3 regions of the Bradyrhizobium sp. 2TAF36 genome follow, and region 1 is predicted to be linked to each of the others. Evidence: predicted binding sites of a transcription regulator. Region 1 holds the regulator's gene; each other region holds the start of a gene.

Region 1 (12,774 bases):
ATCAGGGCTATGACGCCATACCAGGGGTGCAGGAAGAACAGGATGAGAATAAACACCGGGAGGAACGGAGCATCGATCAGCGATGTGACCGTTCCGCTCGACAGGAAAGTTCTCAACTCGCGAAGCTTGACGAGATCGTGCTGCCGGCCGTCGCCGGGCGCCGCACCGGTGATGCTGCCTTCAAGGATGATCGGAGCGAGGCAGTGCTCGAACCCGACCGCGAACCGGCTCAACAGGCGGTTACGAAACGTGTCGAAGGCGGCGCTGAAGGCGAGAGCGCCGACGGCGATGACGGTGAGGCCGACAAGCGTCTCGACGCTTCCGCTGCTGAGCACGCGGTCGAACACTTCGATGGAATAGAAAGGTACGACCAGCAGCAGCAGGTTTACGGACACGCTGAAACAGACGATCCACACCAAGGCGAATCGTCCCGGAATCAAGGCCACCAGCAATCTCTGACCAGATGCTGGGATCACACCACGGTTACGCGAATACATAACTTGCCGGCACTGTCACTGACTGAAATGAGGGCGGGGCAGCCTGACAGCCGCCCCGCTACTAGTCGGCGCTAGACAACGTCAACGGCCGTATAACCGGCGGCAGTGTTGATTTCGGCGATCGACTCGAACGGTGTCGCGCCGCCCGTGATGCCATCGAGCTGGATGGCGCCGAAGCCGAAATCCAGCACGGTGTTGGTGCCGTCGTCGTCCACTATCACTGTCGCCGGGTCAAAGCCTGGCGGAGCGTCGACAACAACGGCATCGCCATCGGCAAAGCTGAGATCGGTGACTTCATCGTTGCCGAAGTTCGTAGCTGTGTTGTCGCCGAAATTGTGCGTATCGGTACCAGCACCGCCCGTCAGCACATCATCGCCGAGTCCACCGTTGAGGACGTCGGCGCCATTGCCGCCGGACAACTCGTCATCGCCGTTACCGCCGTTCAGGGTGTCATTGCCGGCGCCGCCCGACAGGATGTCAGCCCCAGCCCCGCCGTTCAGGACATCGGTGCCGTCGCCGCCATCGAGCGTGTCATCTCCGGCGTCGCCGTCGAGCGTGTCGTTGCCGGTTCCGCCGCTCATTTCGTCATCACCGGCGCCGCCGCTCATGGCATCGTTGCCCGCGCCGCCGGCCATCTCGTCGTCTCCGGCATCGCCGAACATCGTATCGTTACCGGCGCCGCCGTCCATGATGTCGTCGCCCGCGTCGCCGTGCATGGTGTCGTTGCCATCGCCACCGTTGAGCGTATCGGCGCCCAAACCGCCGTTCAGGATGTCGTCACCGGTACCGCCGTTCAGCAGGTCATTGCCAAGTCCGCCGTTCAGCGTGTCGTTGCCGGCATCGCCATTCAGAGTGTCATCTCCGAATCCACCGTTGAGTAGGTCGTTACCGTCGCCGCCATTCAAGACGTCATTGCCGGCGTCGCCGCTCAACGTATCGTCGCCGGCGTCGCCCCACAGGGTGTCGGCACCCGCGCCGCCATGAATGTCATCATTGCCGTCGCCGCCGTGGATGCCGTCGTCGCCGGCGTCACCAAAGAGCTGATCAGCGCCGGTTCCGCCATCGATGGTGTCGTTGCCTTGGTCGCCGTGGATGATGTCGGCGCCGGCATTTCCGTTCAGCGTGTCGTCGCCCGCGCCGCCGTTGATCGTGTCGTCGCCGGCGCCACCGGTGATCGTATCGATACCGGCATTTCCATCAAGGATGTCGTTGCCGGCACCACCATCGATGGAATCATTGCCCGCGCCGCCGCTTACGTCATCATTGCCGTCCAGGCCAGTAATGGTGTCGTTGCCTTGAAGGCCAAAGATCTGATCGTCTACATTCGTGCCAGGCAACACATCGTCGCCTGCTGTTCCGATGATCAGTGCCATGATCTTCACTCCCTTTGCATGGAAATGCGCGATGCGGGTCGCCTTGCGGCCCGTCACGGACGTCGCAGATTTCGGGTTGGCTTGATGCCCATCACCGATCGATGTGGGCTCCGATCAAGCAACCTTGGATGAAAGGAGAGCGATCCAGCAATCCCCATTTGGGGACAAAAGAATACGGCAAGCTGGTGGACCCAATGACGGCCACGGTCTTCGTCTCAGGCGCGAACGGCACTCACGCGTTCAAGCGAGTGAGTCCGTCAAGGCGATGCAAGGTGATGTCGGCGTGAGTGCGAGCGGAGATGTCTGCGACGCTCTCTCGATCGCGTACGATGATCGTACGCGCGTGCTGTCCGCGAGAGCCGGATGATGCTCGCGTCAATCCAGGATCGGCTCTCGCGGCAATTCGTCTTCAGGGCTGCGGGCCGTCATAGCCCTCGATGATGATGAGGTCGGCGATGGAGTGCGGCTGGCGCACCTTGATGTTGGCTTGGTATTCCGGCGAGTTGTAGCAGGCGATCGCGGTCTCGTAGTCGGGAAATTCAATCACGACGTTGCGCGAGCGGCTGGCGCCTTCGACGGTGGTGAACTTGCCGGCGCGAACGACGAAGCGGCCACCCCATTTCTTGAAGATCGGACCGTTGGCGACGGCATAGGGCTTGTAGCCCTCGTCGCTGCTCACATCCACGCGCCCGATCCAGTAGCCCTTTGCCATTGTTCTTCTCCCTGCTTGTTGATCTCTATCTAAGCATCATCCGACCGGAAAACCGCTGCGCGGTTTTTCCGAATCATGCGCCGAGCGCCTGCGCGATCTCGGCCTGGATGGCTTCAGCGATCGCCTTGGGGTCGGCGGCTTCCACCACCGGCCGTCCGACGACGAGATAATCGGCGCCCGCGGCAATTGCGCGACCCGGCGTCATGATGCGTTTCTGGTCGCCAGTCGCAGAACCCGCCGGCCGGATGCCGGGGGTGACGAGATGCATCTGGTGGCCGACGATCTTGCGCAAGGCGACGACCTCCTCGGGCGAGGACACCAGCCCGTCGACGCCGAGCACCTGCGCCTGCTGTGCGCGCGCTTCGACCAGCTCGGAGACGCTGAGCCGATAGCCGGCCGCGTGCAGATCGTCGTCGTTGTAGGACGTCAGCACCGTGACGGCGAGAATCTTCAGGCTCGCGCTACCGCGGCCTTCGACCGCGCCCTTCATGGTCTGCGGATAGGCGTGCACGGTGACGAAGGTTGCACCCAGCCTGGCCACGCTCTCCACACCACGCGTGACGGTGTTGCCGATGTCGTGCATCTTGAGATCGGCGAACACCTTCTTGCCCTTGTCGGCGAGCTTGCCGATCAGCGGCAGGCCGCCGGCATAAGCGAGCTGATAACCGATCTTGTAGAAGGTGACGCTGTCGCCGAGCCTTGCGATCATCGCCTCCGCGGCGTCAACGCTGGGCAGGTCGAGCGCTACGATCAGGCGGTCCTTCGGGGCGATCTCGGCTGGCGTCATGTCACCTCACATCATGCGTTGGGAAATGTCGATCAATTGCCGCACCAGCTCCTTCAACGCGGCGATGTCGCCCTCGTTCTTCAGCCTGTCCATATCGTCATAGGCCTGGTCGGCAAAGGCGAGCGTGAGCTGGCTGGCAATCACATTGGCGTGGCAGGAGGTCAGGATCAGCCGCAGCGCCTGGAGCGCACGGGCCGCACCGAGCCGGCTCTGCGAGGCGCCGGCGAGCGCGAAGGCGCGGTTGCGAAACACGTCGCCGCGCGTCTCGTGCAGCTCATGTACGCGGCTGATCCAGTCGATCGCGTTCTTGAGCAGCGGCGGCACCGAGGCGTTATATTCGGGCGAAACGATCAGCACGCCATGATGCGCGACGATCATGCGCTTGAGATTGATCGCGTGCTTGGGCGCGCCCGACTTGGCCTGGAGATCGCCGTCATAGATCGGCAGCGGAAAATCGGCGAGCGAGATGCGGGTGACGTCGACGCCGGCCTGGGCGAATTCATAGGCGGCGACCGCCGCCAGCTTCGCATTGTGCGAGCCGGTGCGCAGCGAGCCGGGAATGACCAGGATTTTGGGTGCGGACATCCACTTCCATGCGTTCGGCGAAACGAGTCCGCCGCGCAAAAGGGAATGCCGACGGAATTAGTCCTTGCGATACACCCAGACGCGGGCCGGCGGAAGGTTCATCCAGATCCGTTCCGAGGCCTCTGTGGACACGCCGGGCAGCGATTTCGGGATCGGCGGCACCACCGCATAGGTGAACTGCACGAAGGGCGCGCCCGGGGTCAGCGCCGCGAAGGCGTCGCGGACCAGCCGGAGCCGCGTCAGCATCGGTTTTGTCACGAGCGGAAGGCCGGAGACGACGGCGGAGGCCGGCGCGCTGAGCACGTTCCAGAGCGTGTCGCGCAGGCGATAAGCATCGCCCTGCACCACCTTGGCTTGCGGATAGCGGTCGCGCAGCAAGGCGCAGAAGCCGGGATTGTATTCGACGAGGACGAGGCGCTTCTGGTCGACGCCCCGCTCGACCAGGGCCGAGGTGATGGCGCCGGTGCCGGGCCCGAGCTCGACCACGGGTGCGTCTGAATTGACGTCGACGTAATGCGCCATGGTCCGGGCGAGCAGCTTGCCCGAAGGCATCACTGCACCCATGTGCAGCGGCTTTTCGATCCACGACCTTAGAAAGCGCACCTCGTCGTCGAGACGGGGCTTCTTCAACGCACGCGCGGACGATGGCAATGGCATGTCGGGACCGGACGGGACCGCGGGACCGCGGCGTGTCAGAAAATGGTCATAAACAGGTATAGGCCGAAGGCGATACGGTCAAGACGAGTCAGGTTGCCCGATTACTGAATAGATCCTTGACCTTGGCGAAGAAGCCGACCGATTCCGGCTGGGTATTGCCGGAGGAGAGCTTTTCGAATTCCGCCAGCAATTCCTGCTGCTTCTTGGTGAGATTCTGCGGGGTCTCGACGGCAACCTGGACGTACATGTCGCCCATCTGGCGCGAGCGCAGCACCGGCATGCCTTTTGATGCAATGCGGAATCGGCGGCCCGACTGGGTTCCGGCCGGCACCTTCACCTTGGTTTTGCCGCTGTCGATGGTCGGCACCTCGAATTCGCCGCCGAGGGCGGCCGTCACCATCGAGATCGGCACCCGGCAGTGCAAATCGGCGCCGTCGCGCTGGAAGAGCTGGTGCTGGGCCAGCGACAGGAAGATGTAGAGGTCGCCGGGCGGGCCGCCGCGAACCCCGGCCTCGCCCTCGCCGGCGAGCCTGATCCGGGTGCCGTCCTCGACCCCCGGGGGAATGTTGACCGACAGCGTCCGCTCGCGGGTGACCCGGCCCTGGCCGGAGCAGGACGGGCAGGCATCCTCGATCATCTGGCCGCGGCCCTGGCAGCTCGGACAGGTGCGCTCCAGCGTGAAGAAGCCCTGCGACTGCCGCACACGGCCGGCGCCGCCGCAGCTCGAGCAGGTCTTCGGCTTGGTGCCGGCCTTGGCGCCGATGCCCGAGCAGGCCTCGCAGGTGACCGAGACTGGAATCTCGATCTGCGCGGTTTTGCCGCCAAAGGCTTCCTCGAGCGTGATTTCCATGTTGTAGCGCAGATCGGCGCCACGCTCGCGGCCGCCGCGACCGCGCTGCCCGGCCATGCCGAACAGGTCTTCGAAGATGTCGGAGAAGGAGGAGGCGAAGCCCGCGCCGAAACCGGCACCGCCGCCGCCCTGCTCGAAGGCCGCGTGGCCGAAGCGGTCATAGGCCGCGCGCTTGTCCTTGTCCTTGAGGACCTCGTAGGCCTCGTTGATTTCCTTGAACTTGACTTCGCTGGTGTCGTCCCCGGGATTGCGGTCCGGGTGGAATTTCATCGCAAGCTTGCGGAAGGACGATTTCAGGACGGAATCGTCGGCAGTGCGTTCGACTTCGAGCGTTTCGTAATAGCAGCGCTTGGTGGACGTGGACATGTTGAACTCGGTCTATCCAATCGCGATTCAAGTCGGAGCGGAACAACGTCGCCAGGAGACGATATAGGCAGCCCTTTGCTTCGCGGCAGAGGGCGGCACGGCGACGTTCATCATAACGGCTGGGAATTGATCGATCGTAACGGGGACACGCCCCGCCGAGCCCGACACGACGGCCTCCCCCGTGAGGGGGGAGGCCGGTAGCGCGTGTGGGGTCCAAGCCGTCCGCATCATCACCCTCTTGGGGATCAGGCGGACTTCTTGTTGTTCTTGTCGTCGTCGACTTCGGTGAATTCCGCGTCGACGACGTCGTCCTTGGCCGCATCCTTCTTGGCGTCGGCCTCGGCCTGCTGCTTGTACATGGCCTCGCCGAGCTTCATCGAAGCCTGGGCCAGCGTCTGGGTCTTGGCCTTGATCGCCTCGGCATCGTCGCCCTTCAGCGCTTCCTTGAGGTCGCTGACGGCATCCTCGATGGCGCGGCGCTCGGGCTCTGCGACCTTCGAACCGTGCTCGGCCAGAGCCTTCTCGGTGGAGTGCACCAAGCCATCCGCCTCGTTCTTGGCGGTGACGGCCTCGCGGCGCTTCTTGTCCGCCTCGGCGTTGGCCTCGGCGTCCTTGACCATCTTCTCGATGTCGGCTTCCGACAGGCCGCCGGAGGCCTGGATGCGGATCTGCTGCTCCTTGGCCGTGGCCTTGTCCTTGGCCGAGACGTTGACGATGCCGTTGGCGTCGATGTCGAAGGTCACCTCGATCTGCGGCATGCCGCGCGGAGCCGGCGGAATGCCCATCAGATCGAACTGGCCGAGCATCTTGTTGTCGGCCGCCATTTCACGCTCGCCCTGGAAGACGCGGATGGTGACCGCGTTCTGGTTGTCCTCGGCGGTCGAGAACACCTGGCTCTTCTTGGTCGGGATCGTGGTGTTGCGGTCGATGATGCGGGTGAACACGCCGCCCAGCGTCTCGATGCCCAGCGACAGCGGGGTCACGTCGAGCAGCAGCACGTCCTTGACGTCGCCCTGGAGCACGCCGGCCTGGATCGCGGCACCGATCGCCACGACTTCGTCCGGGTTGACGCCCTTGTGCGGCTCCTTGCCGAACAGCTGCTTCACGACTTCCTGGACCTTCGGCATGCGCGACATGCCGCCGACCAGAACGACTTCGCCGATCTCACCGGCGGTGACGCCGGCGTCCTTCAGCGCCTTGCGGCAGGGCTCGACCGTCTTCTGGACGAGGTCGTCGACCAGCGCCTCGAACTTGGCGCGGGTGAGCTTCATCGTCAGATGCTTGGGGCCGGTCTGGTCCGCGGTGATGAAGGGCAGGTTGATCTCGGTCTGCGTCGTCGACGACAGCTCGATCTTGGCCTTTTCAGCGGCTTCCTTCAGGCGCTGCAACGCGAGCTTGTCGTTGCGCAGGTTGATGCCCTGCTCCTTCTGGAACTCGTCGGCCAGATAACCCACGAGGCGCATGTCGAAGTCTTCGCCGCCGAGGAAGGTGTCGCCGTTGGTCGACTTCACCTCGAACACGCCGTCGCCGATTTCGAGAATGGAGATATCGAACGTGCCGCCGCCAAGATCGTACACGGCGATCGTGCCGGTCTTGGTCTTGTCCAGACCATAGGCGAGCGCGGCCGCGGTCGGCTCGTTGATGATGCGCAGCACTTCAAGGCCCGCGATCTTGCCGGCGTCCTTGGTCGCCTGGCGCTGGGCGTCGTTGAAGTAAGCGGGAACGGTGATGACGGCCTGGTCGACCTTCTGGCCGAGATGGGCTTCCGCGGTCTCCTTCATCTTCTGCAGGATGAACGCAGACACCTGCGACGGCGAGTAGGTCTGGCCGTCGGCCTCGACCCAGGCGTCGCCGTTGGAAGCCTTCACGATCTTGTACGGAACGAGCTTCTTGTCCTTCTCGACCATCGGGTCGTCGTAGCGGCGGCCGATGAGGCGCTTCACTGCGAAGAACGTACGCTCGGGATTGGTAACTGCCTGGCGCTTGGCAGGCTGGCCGACGAGGCGCTCACCGTCGTCCGTCACGGCGACGATCGAAGGCGTCGTGCGCATGCCTTCGGAATTCTCGATGACTTTGGCGTTCTTGCCATCCATCACGGCGACGCACGAATTCGTGGTGCCGAGGTCGATCCCAATGACCTTTCCCATGGTCCTGATATCCTTGTTTTTGCGGCAGGTTGGCTGGGCCCAAGAGGCACCCGCTCCAAACCCCCTAAGATCAAACATCCGCGATATTGCGATGGTTGACGCTCATATAGGAGGGGGGGAGGGGCCCGCAAGGACCGAACGCAAGTTTCGGCCATGAAAACATTGGGTTTTGGAAGATCATATCCGGGCTCAACCGCCCTTGCGGGTGAGGAATTATTAACAGGTTCAGGCGTCAGCCGGCCACCGCCACCGTGATCTGCCCCGCCCTGTTACCGGCGGGCCAAACCCGTTAAAAGGCGGGCGGCCGGACCGCCGCCATCAAGGCGGCTTTGCGCGACAAAGCGGCCCAACGGCCGACCATCGAACGGCCTCAATGTGAACCAATCAGAGTGCCCATGAAGCTCATTCGCCCCCTCGCCGCGCTCGCCGTCCTCGTCGCCACAGCGCTTCCGGCCCTTGCGGCGGATGCCGTTTTCCCGCCCGGCTTGCGCCTCGGCATGGTGCCGCTGGTCGGCCTGAGCACGGCCAAGACGTTTCCGGGCTTCGAGAGCGAGGACGGCAGCGTCAAGGTGCTGATCACCGAGCTGCCGCCGGCGGCCTATGGCGAGGTCGTGAGCGCCTTCAATTCCAATCCAGCCGGCACCGCCGGCGTCAAGCAGGACAAGCTCGAGACCCCCGCGGGTCTTGCCTATTTCACCACGGAAAGCGGCAAGGCCGGCGAGACGCCGGTGAAGCGCTACTCGATGATCGTGCCGGGCGCCGGCTTCTCCGGCTATGTCGCGGTGCAGATCCCGGAGAACGCGACCAAGATCTACACCGACGAGGCGGTGCGGCAGATGTTTGCGAGCGCCGTCACCCGCAAGCAGGTCTCGGCCGAAGAGCAGATCGGGCTGATGCCGTTCAAGATCACCGATCTCGCCGATTTCAAGGACATCCGCACCCTGGCGCCGGGCTCCAGCATCATCCTGGCCGACGGCAATGAGAGCTCGGGCTATGAATCCAAGCCGTTCATGATCCTCGGCCTGATCGGCGCCACCCCGCAGCAGGCCGACGATCGCGCCCGCTTTGCCCAGGAGGCCGCGTTGCAGATTCCCGGCGTGCGCGAATCCCGCGTCACCATGTCGGAGCCGATCCGCATCAACGGCCAGCAGGGTTTCGAGACCCGGATCGACGGCGTCAGCGGCAAGGACAAGACGCCCGTGACCGTGGTCCAGTGGATCCGCTTCTCGAGCGGCGGCGCCTCGCTGCGCATCATCGCCAGCGCCCCGCGCGACCAGTGGTCGGCCGCCTTCACCCGCTTCCGCGCCGTGCGCGACGGCATCCAGCCCAAGGGTTAGTCTCAAGGGTTAGCCCAAGCGCTGGACAGAACCGGCTGCATTTTCGGGCTTCTGTTCGTATACGAACGGAACTAGGCTTCCTTCCATTGGATCATCCTGGAGGGAGGCGAACGATGCTTGATCGACGACAAATCCTCGCGGCGCTTGGGACAAGCGCTCTCGTAGCCCTTGCTCCAACCGCGCTCCTTGCGGCCGCATCGATCAAGCCGGACGATGCCTCCGCGCTGCTCGTGATCGACGTGCAAAACTGCTTCCTGCCCGGCGGCAGCCTCGCCGTGAAGGAAGGCGAGCAGGTAGTTCCCGTCATCAACAAGATGGCGAAGGCCTTTGCGAACGTGGTGATGACCCAGGACTGGCACACGCCAGGTCACATCTCGTTTGCGTCGGTGCACTCCGGCAAGAAGCCGTTCGAGACCGTCGATCTCCCTTACGGCAAGCAGGTGCTGTGGCCCGATCATTGCGTGCAGGGCACCGATGGCGCTGCGCTGTCGAAGGATCTCGCGATCCCGCATGCCGAGCTCATCATCCGCAAGGGTTTTCGCAAGGACGTCGACAGCTATTCGGCCTTCCTGGAGGCCGACGGCAAGACCTCGACGGGCCTCGCCGGTTACCTGAAGGGCCGCAAGATCAAGCGCGTCTTCGTCGCCGGCCTCGCGACAGACTTCTGCGTCGCCTGGACCGCGCTCGATGCGCGCAAGGCGGGCTTCGAGGTCTATGTGGTGGAGGACGCCTGCCGCGGCATCGACACGCAGGGTTCGCTCGCAAAAGCCTGGGCCGACATGGCCAAGGCCGGCGTGAAGCGGATTCAGTCCGCGGATATCGCGGTGAGCGCGTAAGCGGCGCGAAAAGCTGCCAAACCCTCATCCTGAGGAGCGTGCTCCTTAGCACGCGTCTCGAAGGATGAAGGCCGAGCTGCAACAGCCGGGCCTGCATGGTTCGAGACGGCGCTGACGCGCCTCCTCACCATGAGAATCGACCAGTGCGCCGCTCAGTTCACTTCGTTGCTGTTCGCAGCCGGCGCAGCCTTGGTGCCGCCCTTGGCGACACCGACCAGCGCCGGGCGCAGCACGCGCTCGCCGATGGTGTAGCCGGCCTGCATGACCTGCACGACGGTGCCCGCAGGCACCGACGCATCCGGCACCTCGTACATCGCCTGCTGGAAGTTCGGGTCGAACTTCTGGCCCTGCGGATCGAACTTCTTCACGCCGTGCTTTTCCAGCGCGTTGAGCAGCGAGCGCTCGGTGAGCTCGACGCCCTCGATCAGCGAGGTCAGGCCCGGATCGGCCGCGGCACGGGCCTCGGCCGGAACGGCATCGAGCGCACGCTGGAGATTGTCGGCGATGTCGAGCACGTCACGGGCAAAGCCGGTGATGCCGTAGAGGCGGGCATCGGCGACCTCCTTGGTGGTGCGCTTGCGCAGATTTTCCATCTCTGCCAGCGTCCGCAGCATGCGGTCGCGCGCCTCGGCGGCTTCCTTCTGCAACAGCTCGACCGAGCCGGGCTCCGGATCGTCGGGCATGATGTAGGGTTTTGACACCACCGGCTCGTCGGTCGGTGGGGTCGTGTCGTCGGGCTGCCGGTCTCGATCGGTCATCGGCTCTCTTCTCGAACTCGTCTCAAGGGATTGTTGGCCCGGATATCGTGCCTATGCTCACGAAAATCAAGCGCCCGTGATCGGAGGAAACGCCGATCAGCCCCCCAGGAGGCGGCTGACGATGCGCGCGGCGTAGTCCACGGTCGGGATCACGCGGGCATAATTCAGCCGCGTCGGCCCGATCACGCCCAAAACGCCGACGATGTGGCCGGCGGCATCCCGATACGGCGAGATGATCGTGGAGGAGCCCGACAAGGAAAACAGTTTGTTCTCCGAACCGATGAAGATCCGCACGCCCTCGGCGGTCTCGGCGCGCCCCAGAAGGTCGATCACGCCGCGCTTGGTCTCGAGATCGTCGAACAGCAGGCGAACGCGCTCGAGATCCTCCAACGCGTGCAGATCTTCGAGCAGGTTGGCGTGACCGCGGACGATCAGCTGGCGGTCCTCGTTCTCGCCGCCGGACCAGCTCGCAATCCCCGCCGAAATCACCTTCTGCGTCAGCTGATCGAGCTCGGCGCGGGCTTCGCCGAGCGCGGTTTCGAGCTCGAGCCGCGCCTCGGCCAGCGTGCGGCCGCGGATCCGCGCGTTGAGGAAATTACCGGCTTCCGTGAGCGCCGAGGAGGGAACTCCCGGCGGCAGCGACAGCACGCGGTTTTCGACCTGACCGTCCTCGCCGACCAGGATCACCAGCGCTTTCTCGGGTTCCAGCCGGACGAATTCGATGTGTTTCAGCCGCGCATTGGATTTCGGGGTCAGCACGACCGCTGCGGCGCGGGTGAGACCGGACAGCCGCGTCAGCGCCTCCGACAGCGCCGCCTCGACCGATTGGGCGTGACCCACCGACGTCAACTGGCTCTGGATCGACTGCCGCTCGGCGTCATTGAGGTCGCCGACCTGCATCAGGGCGTCGACGAAGAAGCGCAGGCCCAGTTCCGTCGGCAAGCGGCCGGCAGAGGTGTGGGGCGCATAGATCAGGCCGAGCTGTTCCAGGTCGGCCATGACGTTGCGGACCGAGGCCGGCGACAGCGGCATCGCGATCAGCCGCGAAATATTGCGCGAGCCGACCGGCTCGCCGGTCGCGAGATAGCTTTCGACAATTTGACGAAAGATGTCGCGGGAACGCTCGTTGAGCTGGGCGAGGCCTGCGCGCGGCGCGATCAGATGGATCGGATCGTGATGGGCCACGGACGGTAACTCCTCTCAGACGCTTATAATTTGTCCATCCCGGAGGGTTCTGACAAGCGTGGCGTTTGCGGGGTGGAAAACCCGGGGTGAAAAAGCCTTGCCGCCCACCCTCACCCCACCTACAAGCACCGCGAATAGCCCTTTTCCGAGAGTTTTGGAGGATTTCCCATGCGGCCAAGCCGCCGTGCGCCCGACGAATTGCGCCCCGTGACGCTGGAGCGCGGCGTGGTCAAATATGCGGAAGGCTCCTGCCTGGTGAAATTCGGCGACACCCATGTGCTGGTCACCGCCACGCTGGAAGACCGCCTGCCGCCGTGGCTGAAGGGCCAGGGCCGCGGCTGGGTCACSGCCGAYTACGGCATGCTGCCCCGCGCGACCTCCGAACGCACCCGCCGCGAGGCCTCCGCCGGCAAGCAAAGCGGCCGCACCGTCGAGATTCAGCGCCTGATCGGCCGCTCGCTTCGCACCATCGTCGATCTCGAAGCGCTCGGTGAGCGCCAGATCACGGTTGATTGCGACGTGCTCCAGGCCGACGGTGGCACGCGCACGGCCTCGATCACCGGTGCCTGGGTCGCGCTCGCCGATTGCATCAACTGGATGAAGGCGCGCAACATGATCAAGGCCAAGGTGCTGCGCGACAACGTCGCCGCGATCTCCTGCGGCATCTACAACGGCACGCCCGTG
Region 2 (5,636 bases), on a different contig from region 1:
AGGCGGCCAGCGCGATGTCCAAGGTGCAATCGGCCGATCAGCAGAAGCGGCTCGCCGACGACATCCAGGAACGCGTCATCTCGATCTTCGAAGCCTGCAACTTCCAGGACCTGACCGGCCAGCGCATCAGCAAGGTCATGACCACGATGAAGTTCATCGAGCAGCACATCAATGCGATGATGGAGATCTGGGGCGGCGTCGACGCGATCAAGGCCCATGTGCCCGCGCCGGCCGACACCCGCAGCGAGGACGAAAAGCTCCTCAACGGCCCCAAGCTCGCCGGCGACGTCGGCCACGCCTCGCAGGACGACATCGACGCGCTGTTCGACTGATCGGGCGCGGCATTACGGAAAAACAAAACGCCGGCGAGAGCCGGCGTTTTTTGTTTTTGGAGCATCCCCTCCACTGTCATCGCCCGGCTTGATGTTCAGCCCGGGACATGACCGGGCGATCCAGTATTCCAGAAACTGCGAGGCTAGAACCGAAAAGCCGCGGCGTACTGGATGCCCCGCCTTCGCGGGGCATGACGAAGTAGAGAGACTACGCCCTTGGCGCGCAGCGGACGTAGACCATGTTGCCGTAGCGGGTGGCGGCGTCCTTGTCGATGAAGCGGGTGATCAGGACGCGGCCGTCGAAGGAGACGATCTCGCGGTCCTGCTCGCCGGGGGTGGGCCCCGCCGGGCCGATGTAGTTCTTGCCGCTGGGCGAGCCCTTCAGCCGCAGCTCCTGCGGCGTCGCCTGGTCGGCGAGATGCATGATCACGCCGCCGGAGGAACCGGCGGTGATCACGTAGGGATTCTTGCACTGCGCCCGGGCCGCGGCCTCGGTGCGGGCACGGTCGGCCGGGTTCTGGAACGAGGCGAGACCCCAGCGGCCGACGATCTCGTCGGCGCGGATGCTCGCCGGCATTTCCGGGCCGGTGCCGGGCTCGGCCTCGGGCGGCGGCGAAGACGACGAGAACGACGGCAGGCTCATACCGCCGCCACAGGCGCCAAGCAGCAGCGCCAGGCAGGAGGCGGCCGCCAGATTGGCAACCGTGCGTGCGTGAGCTGACCTGATCATGACATTCCCCCGAGCAAACCGTCCCCCAAATGAGACCCCGACCGCATCCCTCCTGCAGCCAAGCGCAAAACCGCTGTCGGAGCAATGACGTCCTTTATACGCCAGCGCGACCAATATGTTTCTATAGACACGATCCTATATCCGCCTCACCAATCGCTTAACCACCCTTGCTTGACAGGATCGCGGCCAAGCCATATTTCCGGGCGCACTATTAGCACTCGGAAAGCCCGATTGCTAAGCGCGCCGTTCGATCCTCGGCAAGAGGGTGGACGGACGCCGCCCCTACCCACTTCCATTCCTTCCGAAGCGAGCCTCCAAAGGGAAACGTCATGGCTAAATCCAAATTTCGTCCGCTGCATGACCGTGTCGTGGTCAAACGTATCGACGCCGAGGAAAAGACCAAGGGCGGCATCATCATTCCGGACACCGCCAAGGAAAAGCCGTCCCAGGGCGAGGTCGTCGCCGTCGGCCCCGGCGGCCGCGACGAGGCCGGCAAGCTGATCCCGATCGACCTCAAGGTCGGCGACCGCGTGCTGTTCGGCAAGTGGTCGGGCACCGAGGTCAAGATCGACAACGAAGAGCTCCTGATCATGAAGGAGTCGGACATCATGGGCGTCATGGCCTAAAGCCGCCAGCCTGAACAGCCGCTGAATGTCATGCCCGGATCGCGCGATCCGGGCATTCGGTCATTCCGCAAGCGGCAGACACATCACGAAACACGAGGGATTGAAGAAATGGCTGCCAAAGACGTCAAGTTTTCCGGAGACGCGCGCGAACGCATGCTGCGCGGCGTCGACATTCTCGCCAACGCCGTCAAGGTGACGCTCGGTCCGAAGGGCCGCAACGTCGTCATCGAGAAGAGCTTCGGCGCACCCCGCATCACCAAGGACGGCGTCACCGTCGCCAAGGAGATCGAGCTCGAGGACAAGTTCGAGAACATGGGCGCGCAGATGCTGCGCGAAGTCGCCTCCAAAACCAACGACACCGCGGGTGACGGCACCACCACCGCGACCGTGCTGGCCCAGGCCATCGTGCGCGAAGGCGCCAAGGCTGTTGCCGCCGGCATGAACCCGATGGACCTCAAGCGCGGCATCGACACCGCGGTTACGGCTGTCATCAAGGACATCGAGAAGCGCGCCAAGCCGGTCGCCGCCTCCTCCGAGGTCGCCCAGGTCGGCACCATCTCGGCCAACGGCGATGCCGCCATCGGCAAGATGATCGCCCAGGCGATGCAGAAGGTCGGCAACGAGGGCGTCATCACCGTCGAGGAGAACAAGTCGCTCGACACCGAGGTCGACATCGTCGAGGGCATGAAGTTCGACCGCGGCTATCTGTCGCCCTACTTCGTCACCAACCCCGAGAAGATGACCGCCGAGTTCGAGGACGCCTACATCCTCCTGCACGAGAAGAAGCTGTCCGGCCTGCAGGCCATGCTGCCGGTGCTGGAAGCCGTGGTGCAGTCGGGCAAGCCGCTCGTCATCATCGCCGAGGACGTCGAGGGCGAGGCGCTGGCCACCCTGGTCGTCAACCGCCTCCGTGGCGGCCTCAAGGTCGCCGCCGTCAAGGCGCCGGGCTTCGGCGACCGCCGCAAGGCCATGCTCGAGGACCTCGCGATCCTCACCGGCGGCCAGCTCATCTCCGAGGACCTCGGCATGAAGCTCGAGAACGTCACGGTGAAGATGCTCGGTCGTGCCGGCAAGGTCGTGATCGACAAGGAGAACACCACGATCGTCAAGGGCGCCGGCAAGAAGCCGGAGATCGAGGCCCGCGTCGGCCAGATCAAGGCCCAGATCGAGGAGACCACCTCGGACTACGACCGTGAGAAGCTCCAGGAGCGTCTCGCCAAGCTCGCCGGCGGCGTCGCGGTGATCCGCGTCGGCGGCGCGACCGAGATCGAGGTCAAGGAGAAGAAGGACCGCGTCGAGGACGCGCTCAACGCCACCCGCGCCGCGGTGCAGGAAGGCATCGTCCCCGGCGGCGGCGTCGCGCTGCTGCGGGCCAAGAAGGCGGTGGGCCGTCTCACCAACGCCAATGCCGACGTCCAGGCCGGCATCAACATCGTGCTGAAGGCGCTGGAAGCCCCGATCCGCCAGATCTCCGAGAACGCGGGCGTGGAAGGCTCGATCGTGGTCGGCAAGATCCTGGAGAACAAGTCCGAGACCTTCGGCTTCGACGCCCAGAACGAGGACTATGTCGACATGGTCGAGAAGGGCATCATCGATCCCGCCAAGGTGGTCCGCACCGCGCTGCAGGACGCCTCGTCCGTGGCCGGCCTGCTGGTGACCACCGAGGCCATGGTCGCCGAAACGCCGAAGAAGGAAGCTCCGCCCGCCATGCCGGGCGGCGGCGGCATGGGCGGCTTCTAAGCCTCCGTTCCGTTACAATGTTGCGAAGGCCGCCTCCGGGCGGCCTTCTTTTTTGCCGACCCTGCCCCTTCTGCTTTCCAATTCAACCGGCGGCCAAAACCCACTACGGTGGCGCGCCGATTCGATTGCGCGAGGATTCATCGATGCGTGCGCTTCTGGTTTGTTCGACAGCCCTTTTGGCGGCCCTGCTTGCCGTCTCGCCCGATGTCGCATCGGCCCAGATGAAGCTGTCGCCGAAGGCCACGGCGCCGGGCGGGACGGAGACCCGCTATTTCACCTCGATTGACGGCCTGATGGACGGCAATGCCGACGTGATCCTGAAGGAGACGCGGCAGGGCAAGACGGTGACGGCGGCCGTGCTCGACGTCTGCTATCCCGTCGCAAAGAATTCCGACCGCAAGGACCGCTTCGTCGTCAATCTCCAGGTCGCGGGCCAGAACCTGACGGGCACGACCCAGAGCCTCGGCGAGAAGGCGCCCGTCACCGTCAAGCTGCTGCGCAAACAGTCCGGCGACACGTTCGAGTTCCGCGGCCAGATCGCGATCGGCCAGGCCGTGACCGAGGTCACCTCGCCCGACAATTCCGATCTCAGCGAGAAGGAATTTCAGGACAACCAGACCTCCGACGACGGCATCACGCCGCAGCCGAAGGATTTCACCGACGTCTCTCCGGAAGCGATCGCGGTCAAGGTCAAGCTGGATGCGGCGACCGAGTTCCTGAAGAGCCTGAAGGGCCAGGACGTCGAGGTGACGCTGGCGAGCCTGACCGTCGGCTGCGACGCGCTGCGTGCCGGCGAGCAGACCATCAACATGTCGGTCGATCCGGAACGCGCCGGCGCGCTGCTGGCGAAGTTCAAGGCGATGCCCGGCGTCACCGCGGCGGGCTGGACCGCGGGCATGACCGAGATGGACCGCACCATCCGCTTTCCCGCGGCCGACTGGCGCGACGGCGACAAGATCAGCCGGGACAAGCTCGCCTCAGCCGTCGCCGGCGTGATGAGCCGGACGCTTGCGGCAAAGCAGGTCTCGCACAGCTTCAACCCGGCCACCGGCAAGCTCAAGCTCGTCTTCAAGCGGCCGAACCAGGATTTTCCGGCACTCGAGCTCACCGACACGATCGAGGTTGCAGGCCTCATCTCGCCCGACAAGCCCGGCACGACCGACAAACTGATGCTTTGGATCGGCAGCCCCTCGACCACGACCGCCGATGAGAGCAGCGGCGCCAAGCTCAATCTCTCGGACGACGCTTCGGCCGACGAGGAAGGCGATCAGCCCGACGACAACGGCTCGATCGAAGCGCTCGCGAAAGAGCTGAAAGGCCAGCGCTGGGACGCCGACAAGTCGGTGTGGAAGTAGGCGTAGACACCCACTCTCGCCGTCATCGCCCGGCTTGACCGGGCGATCCAGTACTCCGAGACAGTTGTGGTTGAATCGAGAGGCCGCGGCGTACTGGGTGCCCCGGTCAAGCCGGGGCACGACAGCGATCGCGCCTCAATTCCCCGTCGTGCGAAAGCGCAGCGGCTTGGGACCGATCAGTGTCAGTACGTCGCCCTGACGCTTCCAGGTCTCGACGCTGCTGAGCGACGCGACGAGTTCGTCGTCGGCCTGCGCCCTGGCCGGCGGACAGGAACGGTCCTGGATCTGGCCGGGGACGAAGATCACCGTGTTGCCGGCGACCGAGAACTGGCCCTTGCCACCCTTGCACCAGAGCTCCAGCACGACTTCGCCATTGTCGCCGATCTCGATGTTCGGAATCCGCTTCGAGCCCGGCTGCGGCAGGGCCTCCAGCGTCATCTCGGTACCGAACGGAAAACCGTCCTCGGCACGCGCGAGCGTGGACATCGCGAGCATTGCAACCGCCAAACACGCCATCTGCTTGAGCGAAACCATGAGACCTCTCGACCGACCTGATTTGCGGCACGTTCTATAAGACGGCGGCGCTGTTGAGAAGGTTCGCGGAGGCTAAAGCGCGATGAGATTGGGACGAATCGTCATCGCGCTTCAGGTTGTTGTTTGAGCGTGATCTTTTCGGAAAACCGCTTCGCACTTTTCCGGATCATGCTTTAGATGCAAAAATCCCCGCAAGGCAGCGAAGCCCTGCGGGGATTTGCGTTGAAGCGAGGCGTGACCTGCTACTTCAGCACCATCGCCGTGAACGGCCAGACATAGGCCTGCAACGTCACGAACAGGCCGACCAGGGAGGCCAGCA
Region 3 (4,892 bases), on a different contig from region 1:
GCCGTTGACGATCGTGGTGTTCTCCTTGTCGATCATCACCTTCTTGGCGCGACCGAGCATGTTGAGCGTGACGTTCTCGAGCTTGATGCCGAGATCTTCCGAGATCGCCTGGCCGCCGGTCAGGATCGCGATGTCCTGCAGCATGGCCTTGCGGCGATCGCCGAAGCCCGGAGCCTTGACGGCCGCGACCTTCAGACCACCGCGCAGACGGTTCACGACGAGGGTCGCAAGCGCTTCGCCTTCGACGTCCTCGGCGACGATGACCAGCGGCTTGCCGGTCTGCACCACGGCCTCGAGCAGCGGCAGCAGCTCGTTCAGCGAGGAGAGCTTCTTCTCGTTGATGAGGATGTAGGCGTCGTCCATCTCAACGCGCATCTTGTCGGCGTTGGTGACGAAGTAGGGCGAGATGTAGCCGCGGTCGAACTGCATGCCCTCGACGACGTCGAGCTCGGTCTCGAGCGACTTGGCTTCCTCGACGGTGATGACACCCTCGTTGCCGACCTTCTTCATGGCGTCGGAGAGGAACTTGCCGATTTCGGCATCGCCGTTCGCCGAGATGGTGCCGACCTGGGCGATCTCGTCGTTCGAGGTGACCTTCTTGGAGTTCTTGACGAGGTCGGCGACCACGGCTTCCACGGCCAGGTCGATACCACGCTTCAGGTCCATCGGGTTCATGCCGGCGGCAACCGACTTTGCGCCTTCACGAACGATCGCAGCCGCGAGCACGGTTGCGGTGGTGGTGCCGTCGCCGGCCGCGTCAGCCGACTTGGAGGCGACTTCGCGCACCATCTGCGCGCCCATGTTCTCGAACTTGTCGTCGAGCTCGATCTCCTTGGCGACGGTGACGCCGTCCTTGGTGATGCGGGGAGCGCCGAACGACTTGTCGAGGACGACGTTGCGGCCCTTGGGGCCGAGCGTCACCTTGACGGCGTTGGCGAGGATGTCGACGCCACGCAGCATCTTGTCGCGTGCATCGACGCCGAATTTGACTTCTTTAGCTGACATCTGGATTTTTCCTTAGGTGTTTAGCTGGTGGGGAGAGGGGGCTCTTAGGCCGCCTTCTTCTTGGAAGCGGGGACGTCGAGGACGCCCATGATGTCGCTTTCCTTCATGATCAGCAGGTCGACGTTGTCGATCTTGACTTCAGTGCCGGACCACTTGCCGAACAGCACGCGGTCGCCGACCTTCAGGTCGATCGGGATCAGCTTGCCAGCTTCGTCGCGGCCACCGGGGCCGACGGCGACGACTTCGCCCTGCGAGGGCTTTTCCTTGGCAGTGTCGGGAATGATGATGCCGCCGGCGGTCTTCTCTTCTGCGTCGATACGCTTGACCACGACGCGGTCGTGAAGCGGACGGAATTTCATGCAGTCCTCCTAAGTAGTTGCACGGTATGGGAATTTTTTGGCATTAGCAGTCTGTGCCAGCGAGTGCTAGCACAGGCGAGGCTGAAATAGGACAGGAATTTTGCGGGGGCAAGGGCTTCTAGCAGAAAAATCGGCACTCTGAAGGCCCGGGTGCCAGAATCTCTTTACCATCGTTAACCCGCCCGGTGACCGTATTAGCACGGAGCCGCCTCTGCTGCTAAAGCATTGAATTTCAACAGCTTGTTAAACTTTTAGGCTTGAGATGGATTGTCAGTTTGCGTCACATTTCTCTCATGTGAGCGCATCAGTACCGGGTGGGTCGTAAGGCGCACACCGACCAAGCCGCCCCTTGAATGCGCTCCTGCAAAGGAGGTTGGCATGGGCTTGCGGAGTGGGGGCGTTTCCGAAGATTTCCGGAAACAGCTTTTGGGTTACGGGCTGACGACGGCCCAAATTCTCTATCGGATGCCCGATCATCCCTCGCTTCTCCAGACCTACGTCTGGCAGAACTACGACATGTTTCCGAAATTTCCGGCGCTGAAGGATTTCCTGGCGTTCTGGCAGGAAAAGCTCGACGGTCCGCTCCATTCGGTGACCGTCGCGCATTCCAAGCTGATCAAGCCGGCCGAACTGCGCGCCGTGGATGGCGTGTTCCGGCTGCATTGAACAGCGCGCCGGCATCGTAGAGTGGGCAAAGGCGCGCTCGCGCCGTGCCTACCATCTCTCCACGATTGCATCTGGCAATGGTGGGCACGCTTTCGCTTTGCCCACCCTACGATATCTCGTTCTGTGCTAGCCTCCGCCTATAACAACAGGGAGGCGGCCCATGGCCAAGAAAACAAAATCGCGCAGTGCAGCCCAGGCCACGGTGAAGAAGCGGAGCGGAGCCAAGGCCGTGGCACGATCCTCGGCGCGCAAGGCGGTGAAGGCAAAGGCGCGCACGACACCGGCGAAGGCCGCTCCGAAAAAGCCCGCCCGTCCCAAGCAGCGCATCGCCATCAGCCATCACCGCGAGGAAGACTTCAAGGCCGACGGCCTGCGCGCCTACGCTAAGTATCGCGACCTCGGCATCGCCGAAGCCAGCCACGGCCTCGCGCAAGCCCACGTGATCCGCCTGCAAGGCCCCTGCGATCCGAACGAGGTGTCGAAGCTGCACTTCCACGACGTCGAATTCCAGATGGTCTACGTGCTCAAGGGCTGGGTGAAGACCTACATGGACGGCCAGGGCGAGACCTTGATGAAGGAAGGCAGCGCCTGGACCCAGCCGCCGAAGATCAAGCACATGATTTTGGACTATTCGGATGACGTGGAGCTGCTGGAGGTGATCCTGCCGGCGGAGTTCAGGACGGTGGAGTTGAAGGCGTAGCCTCTCTCCTCGTCATTGCGAGCGCAGCGAAGCAATCCAGACTGTCACTGCGGAAAGATTCTGGATTGCTTCGCTGCGCTCCATCCGGGCTACGGCCACTCAGCTCAACACCCCCACCACCGCCCCCATCAAACACGTCGTCAACGTCCCCGACACGATCGATTTCAGCCCGAGCGCGTTGATCTCCTCGCGCCGCTCCGGCGCCATCACCCCTAAGCCGCCGATCATGATGCCGAGGCTGGCGAAGTTGGCGAAGCCGCACATTGCGTAGAGCATGATCAGGCGCGAGCGGGGATCGAGCGTATCGGGCGGCAGTTTTGAGAAGTCGACGTAGGCGATCAGCTCGTTGAGCACGGTCTTGGTGCCCATCAGGCTGCCGGCGGTCACCGCCTGCTCCCAGGGCAATCCCATCAGCCAGCACACCGGCGCCATCACTAGGCCCAGCAGCCGTTGCAGCGAGATCGCGGCGCCGCCGATATCAGGCAGCAGGCCGAGGACGGCATTGACGAGATAGACCAGCGCCACCAGCACCAGCAGCATGGCGACGATGTTGATCAGCAGTTCGATCCCCGAGCTCGTCCCCTTCACGATTGCATCCATCGGGCCGGAGACGTCCATCTCGGGATCCTCCAGCGCGCCGCCGGTGCGCTTGTCTGAAGTCTCCGGCACCATGATCAGGCTGACGAGGATCGCGGCCGGCGCGCCCAGCACCGAGGCGATGACGAAATGGGCGGCGGCATCGGGAATGAGCGGCGCCAGCAGCGTCGCATAGAGCACCAGCACCGTGCCGGCGATGCCAGCCATGCCGCCGGTCATCACCAGGAACAATTCGCTGCGCGTCATCTGCGCCAGATACGGCCGCACGAACAGCGGTGCCTCGACCATGCCGAGGAAGATGTTGGCCGCGGTCGAGAGCCCGACCGCGCCGCCGACGCCCAGCGTCCGCTCCAGCAGCCAAGCCATGCCGCGCACGACCGGCGGCAGCACGCGCCAGTAGAACAAGAGCGTCGTCAGCACGCTCATGACAAGCACGATCGGCAGCGCCTGGAACGCCAGGATGAAATCGGCGCCCGGCACCTTCAGATCGAAGGGCAGGGGACCGCCCCCGACATAGCCGAACACGAAGGAGGAGCCGGCGCGGGAGGCCGCGGAGATCGCGCCGACCGCGTCGTTGATCGCCCCAAAAGCCCGAGCGACGACGGGCACTTTCAGGAGGACAGCCGCGGTGACGAATGTCGCGATGAGGCCAATCGCAGCCTGCCGCAGCGATACGGCGCGGCGATTCTCTGCCAACGCGAAAGCGATCAACAGCAATGCGAAAATGCCGAGTGCCGATTGCAAGCGCAGCATGGTGTCCCCAAACCCTCAATGATTATGGCCGCGCCCGCGTTGCAAACGCAATGCCGGGAGGTGACCTGAGCCTCTCGCTGTTGACAAGCAGGGGCGCCTCAGTCACGCGGGGGCACGTCGACATCAGGGGGCGGACGGTCCAGGGTGACCCAAGAGGCGATGCCAGAGCAGCCAATATCAGCCAGTCCGCCGGTCAGTGCCCGCGCGCTCCTCGCCCACCGCGCCTTCCTGTTCTTCCTGCTCTCGCGCAGCCTGTCGCGCTTTTCCAGCCAGATCGCGGCGGTCGCGATCGGCTGGCAGATCTACGATCTCACCGGCTCGGCCTTCGACCTCGGCATGGTCGGCCTCGTGCAGTTCCTGCCCACCCGCTTCTGGTGTTCGTCGCCGGCCACGCCGCCGACCGTTTTGAGCGCAAGCGCGTGGTCCAGCTCTGCCAGCTCGTGGAAGCCGCGACCACGCTCTATCTCGTGATCATCACCTATCTCGGCCTGGTCAGCGAGGTGCAGATCTTCATCGCGACCTTCGTGCTCGGCATTGCCGGCGCCTTCGAGAGCCCGACCACCGCGGCGCTGCTGCCGCTGATCGCGCCGCAGGGATCGCTCCAGCGCGCAACCGCAGTCGCGAGCGGCGCAGGGCAGGTCGCAACCATCACCGGGCCGGCGCTCGGCGGCTTTGCCTACGCGGTCGCGCCGCATCTTGCCTATGCCGTGATGCTGCTGTTCTGGATTCTCGGGATGATTTTGACCGGCTTCATCCGGCCGCGTCCGCAGGCGGTCTCCAAGGAGGGGACCGACGCCGACAACATCTTCGCC

The links. The regulator HrcA, encoded in region 1, represses chaperone genes, less so after heat shock. The targets are predictions, from matches to a motif close to GTTAGCACTCNCNNNNNGNGAGTGCTAAC.
Region 2: AB4Z51_RS07290 (co-chaperone GroES) is a predicted target of HrcA. The motif match lies at 1,273-1,301, and genes of this name have one in related genera.
Region 3: AB4Z51_RS25595 (co-chaperone GroES) is a predicted target of HrcA. The motif match lies at 1,407-1,435, and genes of this name have one in related genera.

Annotation. Positions count from the first base shown of each region.
Region 1 covers NZ_JBFRFR010000030.1:28,075-40,848, forward strand. Annotated here, with positions in the region: gene AB4Z51_RS18330 (type I secretion system permease/ATPase) at 1-446, opposite strand, end outside; gene AB4Z51_RS18335 (calcium-binding protein) at 569-1,870, opposite strand; gene AB4Z51_RS18340 (DUF1330 domain-containing protein) at 2,280-2,582, opposite strand; gene pyrF (orotidine-5'-phosphate decarboxylase) at 2,656-3,369, opposite strand; gene AB4Z51_RS18350 (NADPH-dependent FMN reductase) at 3,376-3,954, opposite strand; gene AB4Z51_RS18355 (class I SAM-dependent methyltransferase) at 4,012-4,611, opposite strand; gene dnaJ (molecular chaperone DnaJ) at 4,700-5,827, opposite strand; gene dnaK (molecular chaperone DnaK) at 6,073-7,974, opposite strand; gene AB4Z51_RS18370 (hypothetical protein) at 8,370-9,311, shown strand; gene pncA (bifunctional nicotinamidase/pyrazinamidase) at 9,425-10,147, shown strand; gene grpE (nucleotide exchange factor GrpE) at 10,300-10,905, opposite strand; gene hrcA (heat-inducible transcriptional repressor HrcA) at 11,002-12,090, opposite strand; gene rph (ribonuclease PH) at 12,259-12,774, shown strand, end outside.
Region 2 covers NZ_JBFRFR010000010.1:64,300-69,935, forward strand. Annotated here, with positions in the region: gene AB4Z51_RS07280 (protein phosphatase CheZ) at 1-332, shown strand, start outside; gene AB4Z51_RS07285 (hypothetical protein) at 541-1,062, opposite strand; gene AB4Z51_RS07290 (co-chaperone GroES) at 1,392-1,688, shown strand; gene groL (chaperonin GroEL) at 1,797-3,428, shown strand; gene AB4Z51_RS07300 (hypothetical protein) at 3,572-4,783, shown strand; gene AB4Z51_RS07305 (META domain-containing protein) at 4,919-5,317, opposite strand; gene AB4Z51_RS07310 (L-lactate permease) at 5,560-5,636, opposite strand, start outside.
Region 3 covers NZ_JBFRFR010000045.1:118,189-123,080, reverse strand. Annotated here, with positions in the region: partial or broken gene groEL (chaperonin GroEL) at 1-1,005, opposite strand, end outside; gene AB4Z51_RS25595 (co-chaperone GroES) at 1,050-1,364, opposite strand; gene AB4Z51_RS25590 (usg protein) at 1,743-2,030, shown strand; gene AB4Z51_RS25585 (cupin domain-containing protein) at 2,191-2,730, shown strand; gene AB4Z51_RS25580 (NupC/NupG family nucleoside CNT transporter) at 2,830-4,080, opposite strand; partial or broken gene AB4Z51_RS25575 (MFS transporter) at 4,240-4,892, shown strand, end outside.